Regions from separate parts of the Mycolicibacterium fallax genome, predicted to be linked through region 1. Evidence: predicted binding sites of a transcription regulator. Region 1 holds the regulator's gene; each other region holds the start of a gene.
What was found. Region 1 encodes LexA, which represses DNA repair genes until DNA is damaged. Its sites were predicted from a motif close to CGAACANNTGTTCG; they were not measured.

Region 1 (2,201 bases):
GTGGCGGACCGCCTCCACCGAGGCCATCCCCTCGGTGCTGCCCTGGTTGCCCGCGACGTTGATCTGCACGTAGGCGGCCAGGCCGTCGGCGCTCTGGTTGCCCGCGGCGGTGATCAGGTCACCCCACAGGTTCTGCACGTGCTGGACGTGCTGGGTGTCCGCCTCGAGCTTGACCACCAGGTCGTCGTAGTACTCGTGCGCCTGGGTGCCCAGGGGTTCGTCACCCTCCAGCACCACCATCACCATGCTGTCGGAGTCGGACTCCTGGAACACCTCGCCGATTCGCTTGGCGGCGATCACCGACGGCGCGTCGGCCGGCGACATCGACACCGCGTTCTCGCGGGCCACCGGTTCGATCTGCGGCACCAGCAGATTCAGCGCCGCGGTCATCCCAACCCAGATCAGGATGATCGGCACCGCGAAGGCGCGGACAAAACGCATGAATGCGGGGCGGGGGTTACCGCCGTGCTCGCTCATGCCGCCTTCACCAGGCAGAAGGCCTGCGCGGCAGGACCGGTGACGGTCTGCTCGTCCTTGACGGTGCCGTTGACGGTGATCCGGCAGCCCAACTGCCCGACATCACCCTGGGCGACCAGGTTGGCGACGACCGCCGGGATGGTGGTGGAGAAACTGTGCGTCCAGGGCAGGCCGTTGAAAACGGCCTCCTCGGGCTGGGCGTCGGCGTTAAGGTAGCTGACCCGGCCGCTCGCGGATGCCGGCCCAAACAGCTCGTAGGTGACTTCCTTGGGGTTGAACGGCACGATGGTCTCCACAGTCTTGTTGCCGACGGCGAAGATCTCGTCGGATCCGAATTTGCCGCGCAGTTGCAGCACGCCGGTGGTACCGAGCGCCACGGCGATCAGCACGACCAGCGGAATCCACATCCGTTTGATGATCGCGAGCATCACTCACCCCTCCGTCGCGGTTTCCTGACCCGTTATGAATACCATACGGGGTAGGGTATCGACCAACGGCCGCAAGCAATCTCGAACAGATGTTTGATAAACCAGGTCGGGCGGACTATATTCGCAGGTATGGGCGAAAGCAGCGAACCCCGCACCGGTGATCTCGATCCGAATCTGACCGAGCGTCAGCGCCGGATCCTCGAGGTGATCCGCGCCTCGGTGGCCGGCCGCGGCTATCCCCCGAGCATCCGGGAGATCGGCGACGAGGTCGGCCTGACCTCCACCTCGTCGGTCGCCCATCAGCTGCGCGCCCTGGAACGCAAGGGCTATCTGCACCGCGACCCCAACCGGCCCCGCGCGGTCAATGTGCGCAGTGCCGACGGCACGCCGTACGTGCCGCAGACCGAGGTCGCCGGCTCCGATGCGCTGCCGGAACCCACCTACGTTCCGGTGCTGGGCCGGATCGCCGCCGGCGGGCCGATCCTCGCCGAGGAGGCCGTCGAAGAGGTCTTCCCGCTGCCCCGCGAGCTGGTCGGCGAGGGATCGCTGTTCCTGCTCAAGGTGGTCGGCGAATCGATGGTCGACGCGGCCATCTGCGACGGCGACTGGGTGGTGGTGCGTCAGCAGAACGTCGCCGACAACGGCGACATCGTGGCGGCGATGCTCGACGGCGAAGCCACCGTCAAGACCTTCAAACGCACCAGCGGCCAGGTCTGGCTGATGCCGCACAACCCGGCCTTCGACCCGATCCCCGGCAACGACGCGGTGATCCTGGGCAAGGTCGTGACGGTCATCCGCCGGATCTAGGCCCGGCCTCCACCGCGCCGGCTAATCGGCGCGGTGGAAACCGTTGGCCTGAGCGTGCTGCTCGTCGGCGAACCAGATGTCGGCGATCGTCTCGTCGTAGGACAGTCCGCCCGGCACGTGGTAGCTGCCCGAGCGCATGCAGGCCTTGATCGAGAAGCCCGCGGGCGCCTCATGCGGATCCTCCAGCGGCAGGTGGATCGCCGGGTAGGCCGACTCCTCGCCGCCGTGCGGCTCCGGGTCCGGCTCCGGCTGTGCGACCGGACGGGTCAGCGCCTCGGGCTGATAATCGTTGAACAGCCCGTACTTGTCGCCCCAGTCCGGCAGCGGCGGGACCAGCGGTTCGGCGTAGTCCACCGACTCGGTCTGTTCCTCGGCCGGCTCGTAGCGCACCGCGGCGTGCCGGCCCGACGGCGTCTCGTCGTCGAAATCCGCGCCCTCGGCGACAAAGTCGTAGCGGGTCGGCGCGGTGTTGATGACGTCCTGGTTCTC
Region 2 (2,201 bases), 1.6 Mb from region 1:
CGGCGTGCTCACGGCCGTACCGTTGGTAGACGTACTGGATGACCTCCTCGCGGCGGTCCGATTCGATGTCGATGTCGATGTCGGGCGGCCCGTCGCGGGCCGGGGACAGGAACCGCTCGAAGAGCAGGTTGTTGACGATCGGGTCCACCGCGGTGACCCCGATCGCGTAGCAGACCGCGGAGTTGGCCGCCGATCCGCGGCCCTGGCACAGGATGTCCTGCTCGCGGCAGAACGCGACGATGTCATGCACCACCAGGAAGTACCCGGCGAAGCCCAGCTGGGCGATGATGCCCAGCTCGCGGTCCAGCTGGTGGTAGGCCCGCTCGGCGGTGGCCGGCGGCCCGTAGCGGTCGGCGGCGCCGACCCGGACCAGCTCACCCAGCCAGCTGTCCTCGGTGTGCCCGTCGGGAACCGCGAACGGCGGCAGCCGGGGCGCGATGAGCGCCAGCCCGAACGCGCACTGCTCGCCGAGTTCGGCGGCGGCGGTGACGACCTCGGGCCGGTGGGCGAAGATCGCCGCCATCTCCGCCCCGGACCGCAGGTGCGCCCCGCCGAGCGGGGCCAGCCAGCCCGCGGCGGCGTCCACCGACTGCCGCGCCCGGATGGCTCCCATCGCCGCGGCCAGCCGGCCCCGGTCCGGGGTGGCGAAGTGCGCCCCGGTGGTGGCCACCACCCCCACCCCGAACCGCGGGGCCAGCGCGGCCAGCGCGGCGTTGCGCTCGTCGTCGAGCGGGTGGCCGTGGTGGGTCAGCTCGACGCTGACCCGGTCGGCGCCGAACCGGTCCACCAGGTCGGCCAGCGCGGCCGCGGCGGCGTCCGGCCCGGCTGCGGTCAGCGCCGAGCGCACATGGCCCTTGCGACAGCCGGTCAGGATCTGCCAGTGTCCGCCGGCGGCCTCGGTCAGTGCATCGAAGTCGTACCGCGGCTTGCCTTTTCGGCCGCCCGACAGGTGCGCGGCGGCCAGTTGCCGGGACAGTCGCCGGTAGCCCTCGGGACCGCGCGCCAGCACCAGCAGGTGCGGGCCGGGCGGGTCGGGATGGTCGGTGCGCTCCCCCGGCCCCGGGTCCAGGGAAAGCTCGGCGCCGAACACCGTGGCCAGCTCCAGCTCGCGGGCGGCCTCGGCCAGTCGCACCACGCCGTAGAGCCCGTCGTGATCGGTCAGCGCCAGCGCCCGCAGGCCCAGCCGGGCCGCCTCGGCGGCCAGCTCCTCGGGGGTGCTTGCGCCGTCGAGGAAGCTGTAAGCCGAATGCGCGTGCAGCTCGGCATACGCCACGTCGGCACCGGCTGCCCCGCCACCGGCCCTCGCCGGGGCCCGCGGCTTCGGCCGGGCCGGTGAATCCAGCGGCAGGCCCGCGCGCCGGTGCGATCCGCCGGCCGGCCGGCCGCCCAGCACCCGTTCCATCTCGGCCCAGCTCGGCGGCCCGTTGTGCCAACCCACCCGAACAGATTATCGAATCTTTGTTCGAAGCGCCACGGCGGCCGCCGACCCGCCCGCCCCGCCGTCGGGCCGGGCTTTGGGCCCGAGGTCCCCGTCGGCACCGCCCTCCGGCACTGCTGAGACCCACCTCACAGCGGGCATAGTGGAGATATGGAGCAGCTCTCGGTTCTGGATGCCGGGTTCCTGCAGGTCGAGGACTCCGACCCGCGGATCAGCCTGGCCATCGGCAGCGTCACGGTGCTGGAGGGTCCGCCGCCGGGCTTCGACGAACTCGCCGACAGCCTGGCCCAGCGGCTGGCCCGGGCGCCCCGGCTGCGCCAGGCGGTGCGGACCCACCCGCTGGACCTAGAGCCCCCGCACTGGGTCGACGTGCCCGACCTGGACCTCGGCCACCACCTGCGCCACGTCGCGCTGCCGGCCCCCGGCTCCGACACCGAACTGTTCGCCCTGGTCTCCGACATCATCGAGCGCCGCCTGGATCGCGACTACCCGCTGTGGGAATGCTGGGTGGTCGAGGGGCTGGCCGAGGGGCGCTGGGCGCTGATCATCAAGCTGCACCACTGCATCGCCGACGGGGTCTCGGCGACGGCGATGATGGCCGCCTTCAGCGACGACGGCGAGCTGGACTCGTTCGCCACCCAGCTGCCAGACGCCCACTCACCCGACGCCCCCGCCGACGCCGGCCCGCTGTCCCGGATCAGCCTCAACCCGCTGGACTGGGGCAAGGCGGTCTGGGAGCTGTCCAGCGGCGCCGCCGACCTGG
Region 3 (2,201 bases), 1.7 Mb from region 1:
CGTTGGAGACGTGGATGGACGCTTCCTGGGTGACGATGCCGCCGGACTGCGCGCCACGCTCGTTGGCCGAGACCGCGGTGTGCTTCTTGATCCGGTTGACGCCCTCAACGAGGATCCGGTTGCGGGTCGGGAAGGCGCGCAGCACCTTGCCCTTGGCGCCCTTGTCCTTGCCGGAGACAACCAGAACGGTGTCGCCCTTGTGGACCTTCATTTACAAAACCTCCGGAGCCAGCGAGACGATCTTCATGAAGCGCTTCTCGCGCAGCTCGCGACCCACCGGGCCGAAGATGCGGGTGCCGCGCGGATCGTTGTCGTTCTTGATGATGACGGCGGCGTTCTCGTCGAAGCTGATGTAGCTGCCGTCGGCCCGACGACGTTCCTTCTGGGTGCGCACCACGACGGCCTTGACGATCTCGCCGCGCTTGACGTTGCCGCCCGGGATGGCGTCCTTGACGGTCGCCACGATGATGTCACCGATGCCGGCGTAGCGCCGCTTCGAGCCACCGAGCACGCGGATGCACAAGATCTCCTTGGCGCCCGTGTTGTCGGCGACCTTCAACCGCGATTCCTGCTGAATCACTCGATCTCCCTGTTTCTTGTGTGCATGGCAGAAAAGGCCGCCCCGAAGGGCAGTCTGAGTAACCTGACATGCGCGGTCTTTGTCACCGAAAGGCACGCGGGGCCGACTGACGCCGGCCGAGGTCTGCCCACGGCAACCCCCTGAGTCTAGGGGAGAAGCGCCCGGTCGCCAAATTGTCGCCGGCCGGGGCGCCAGGACGGGCGGGCCGGGCGGGGGCCGCCAACCTCAGCGGAGCCGCTCAGTGGATCCGCGAGGCCGCGGCACCTCGCCCCGTACTCCATCAATGGGCCCGCCTCGCGGTTCCGCAACCAGTCGGCGATGGCGGCCTCCCCTTGCCACGATTGCGGTCCACCGGTCCCGCGCAAGACGCGGGGTTCGAGCGATTGCAGTCCAGCCTCGGGCTTTCAGGAGGCCCCGTGCCGCAACCGAGGAAAGGGACTCCGAACTGGGATGATTCGGCTTACCCATGGTCGAATATTGGCAGCTGAAGGAGTCCTTTCCGGCGGGCAAGTCGACGACGTGGCACCCGTCGCGGTGCGCCGACGCCACCACCGCATTCTTGTCGAACATTTATTCGATCAGGGTCTTGCACTCTTGTGTCGACGGAGTACTCTCGAACATATAGGCGAATAAACCCTCGCCACCGCGTACCCCACCGCCCGACCCGACACGGGTCGAGCACCGACAGGCTCCCCCACCGAGCCGACTCACGTATCCACCCTCGATCGCATCCCCGCCCCGGGATGCATCCGCTGGGAAGTACCGGTACCCGCCATGACCAACCCCCACCCCGGCGGCGGCCTCGACGCCGTCATCGCCGGACTCGACGCCTTCATCGACACCCTGATCGACCAGCTCGCCCCGACCCCGGCCACCGGGAACGACGACGACGGCGGCCGATCCCTGTTCCAGCTGCTGCACACCCCACACCGCGTCTTCGACGACACCCACCTGCTGACCGTGCTCAAATCCGCGGTCACCCTCACCAACCTGACCACCCACCTGATCGCCACAGCAACCGCGGCCTGCGAACGCGCCGGCGTCCCCGCCCGCCAACACGCCCGCCACGGCGCCGACCTGCTCACCAACCTCGCCCTCACCCCCGGCGCCGCCCACCGCTACACCCGCGTCGGACGCGCCGCCGTCCTACTGCCCGCCACCACCCGGCTCCAACGCCTCGGCGCCATCAGCATCGAACTCACCGACGCCATCGGCAAAGGCCTGACCCACATCCAGCGCCGCACCGAACTCACCGACGACGACCGCGCCCGGATCGAACAACAACTGCTCACCCAAACCACCCCGGCCACCGTGGCCAACAAAGCCCGCCACATCGCCATCGCCCGAACCCCCGGCCCCGGCCAACCCGGCGCACCCACAATCCCCGCCGCCGAAAACACCGACCTCAACGACATGACCCTGACCCAAAACGACGAAGGCCGCATCACCGCCACCCTCGACCTCGACGTCCTGACCGGCGAAGAACTCATCACCGCCCTCGACCCGCTGACCCGGCCCATCCCCCAACCCGACGGCACCCCCGACCCCCGCCCCGCACCACAACGCCGCGCCGACGCCCTCGGCCACGTCATCCGCCACTACCTACACGGCTACCAGCGCC
Region 4 (2,201 bases), 1.7 Mb from region 1:
CCGGTGGGGGTGGTGATGGTGAGGGTGCCGTCGGGGGTCATGGTGTCGGTCCAGCCGGGCCAGAAGGTTTTGAGTAGGTGGTGCAGTCGGCAGCGGGGTCCGAGGTTGGCGGGGTGGGTGGGTCCGCCGTTGTTGCGGGCGATGATGTGGTCGAGGTCGCAGTCGGTGGCGGGGCGGTCGCAGCCGGGGTGGCGGCAGGTGATGTCGCGGGAGCGGATGAACTCGTCGAGTCGGGCGGAGGGCCGGTAGCGGGGTTCGGCGGGGCCGGTGGGGGTGGTGACGGTGCGGATGCGGGCGCCGTGGGCGATGAGGTCGGCCAGCAGTGGGGCGGGGATGGTGGCTCCGGAGCGGCCCGGGACGATGCCCGAGGGTGCGGGGGTGCCGGGCTCGGGGCGCAGTTCGGTGCTGTTGTTCCCGCGGGTGGTGCGGGGGTTTTTGCCGGTGCCGTGGATGGAGGTGCGGGCGGCTCGGGCCAGTGCCGCGGGGGTGGCGGTGGCGGCGTTGGCCAGGATGTGGATGGTGATGTGGGTGGCGGGGTGGGGCCCGGTTTTGGCGGTGCAGTCGGGGTCCTCGCAGGCGCAGGTGAGGTGGTCGGTGTGGGCGGCCAGGGCGCCGAGGGCGTCGGCGCGGCGTTGGGCCAGGGTGCGGGGGTCGTCGTCGCAGACGCTTTTGGCCATGGCGGTCAGGGTGGCGTCGAGCAGGGCGGCGTCGGGGGTGGCGAGTCGGCCGTAGAGGGCGGTCAGGCCGTCGCGGTCGGTGCGGGGGTCGCCGATGGTGATGTCGCGGCTGCGGATGGTGGTGCGGGCGCGGCGGACGGCGTCGGGGTCGTGGCGGTCGACGATGGTGTCGATGGCCTGGTCGAGTTTGTAGTTCGACAGTGGGCCCCAACTGGTGGCGGCGTCGGCGAGGTCGGTGTCGACCTGGGTCAGGGCGGTGGGGTCGTTGATCAGGGCGGTGCGGTGGGCGATGGTGGTGGCGGTGGCCGCGGTGATGTGGCCGCCGAGTAGTAGGGCGCCGATGGCGGGGAGTCGGTCGCGTAGGGCCAGGCCGGTGTCCATCAGGTTCATTGCGCGGCCGTGGTGCAGGGTCAGGGCGGCGGCGATTTCGGCGGCGGCGTTGTCCCAGTCGTCGCAGCCCCAGGAGGGGTGTAGGGCTTGGTCGCAGCGGCGGTGGGCGAATTCGGCCAGGGCGGCCAGGCGCCGGGCTTCTATCGCGGCGGTGATGCGGGTGGCGTCGGTGATGGTGTCGATCAGGGCGGCGTCGTCCAGGGCGGTGAGTTCCCCGGGGTCGTACACCGTTGATTCGAACATACTGTCTAATCTACGCCCGGTTTGCGACACTCGCCAGGGCAAATCCACCCGTATCGAATAATTGTTCGATAAGATTTTCGGCCGCCTTGGCGGGATGGGCCGGTGCCGTTCGCCCACAGCGAGCATCGCCGATTCCGCACAGCCCTGCCCTTGAGTGCTAGCACTCGGATGTATAGAGTGCTAGGCGGCAGGTGGATATCCCCTGTGTCGGCACCCGCGACGACGATGCGAGGGGCTTGGCCATCTGCCGATACCTGGTAACAACGGTCCGGGCCAGGTCCCGGACCACAACCTCATTAGTGAAGGGGCTCCACATCGTGGCGAGCGTGAACATCAAGCCGCTTGAGGACAAGATCCTCGTGCAGGCCAACGAGGCCGAGACCACGACCGCGTCCGGTCTGGTCATCCCCGACACCGCCAAGGAGAAGCCGCAGGAAGGCACCGTCGTCGCAGTTGGCCCCGGCCGCTGGAATGAAGACGGCGACGAGCGGATTCCGCTGGACGTGTCGGAGGGCGACGTGGTCATCTACAGCAAGTACGGCGGCACCGAGATCAAGTACAACGGCCAGGAGTACCTGATCCTGTCGGCGCGCGACGTGCTGGCTGTCATCGGCAAGTAAACGAATCGTGTTCCGCCCCGGAGATTCCCGCACATTCGGGTGGTCTCCGGGGCGGTGCGCGTCCAGCAGCCAATCACGTCCGGCAAGAGGGAAATAATTTTGAGCAAGCTAATTGAGTTCAACGAGTCAGCGCGCCGGGCCCTGGAGGCCGGCGTCGACAAGCTCGCCGACGCCGTCCGGGTCACTCTGGGCCCGCGCGGCCGGCATGTGGTGCTGGCCAAGGCATTCGGCGGTCCGGTCGTCACCAACGACGGCGTGACGATCGCCCGCG

Region 2: G6N10_RS09860 (error-prone DNA polymerase) is a predicted target of LexA. The motif match lies at 1,440-1,453, and genes of this name have one in related genera.
Region 3: G6N10_RS10430 (DUF222 domain-containing protein) is a predicted target of LexA. The motif match lies at 1,144-1,157, and genes of this name have one in related genera.
Region 4: G6N10_RS10045 (HNH endonuclease signature motif containing protein) is a predicted target of LexA. The motif match lies at 1,365-1,378, and genes of this name have one in related genera.

Annotation. Positions count from the first base shown of each region.
Region 1 is NZ_AP022603.1:467,491-469,691, reverse strand. It holds gene G6N10_RS02230 (MMPL/RND family transporter) at 1-477, opposite strand, end outside; gene G6N10_RS02225 (MmpS family transport accessory protein) at 474-905, opposite strand; gene lexA (transcriptional repressor LexA) at 1,035-1,712, shown strand; gene G6N10_RS02215 (LGFP repeat-containing protein) at 1,734-2,201, opposite strand, start outside.
Region 2 is NZ_AP022603.1:2,085,907-2,088,107, forward strand. It holds gene G6N10_RS09860 (error-prone DNA polymerase) at 1-1,438, opposite strand, end outside; gene G6N10_RS09865 (WS/DGAT/MGAT family O-acyltransferase) at 1,589-2,201, shown strand, end outside.
Region 3 is NZ_AP022603.1:2,197,944-2,200,144, forward strand. It holds gene rplX (50S ribosomal protein L24) at 1-211, opposite strand, end outside; gene rplN (50S ribosomal protein L14) at 212-580, opposite strand; gene G6N10_RS10430 (DUF222 domain-containing protein) at 1,355-2,201, shown strand, end outside.
Region 4 is NZ_AP022603.1:2,125,701-2,127,901, reverse strand. It holds gene G6N10_RS10045 (HNH endonuclease signature motif containing protein) at 1-1,310, opposite strand, end outside; gene groES (co-chaperone GroES) at 1,628-1,930, shown strand; gene groL (chaperonin GroEL) at 2,030-2,201, shown strand, end outside.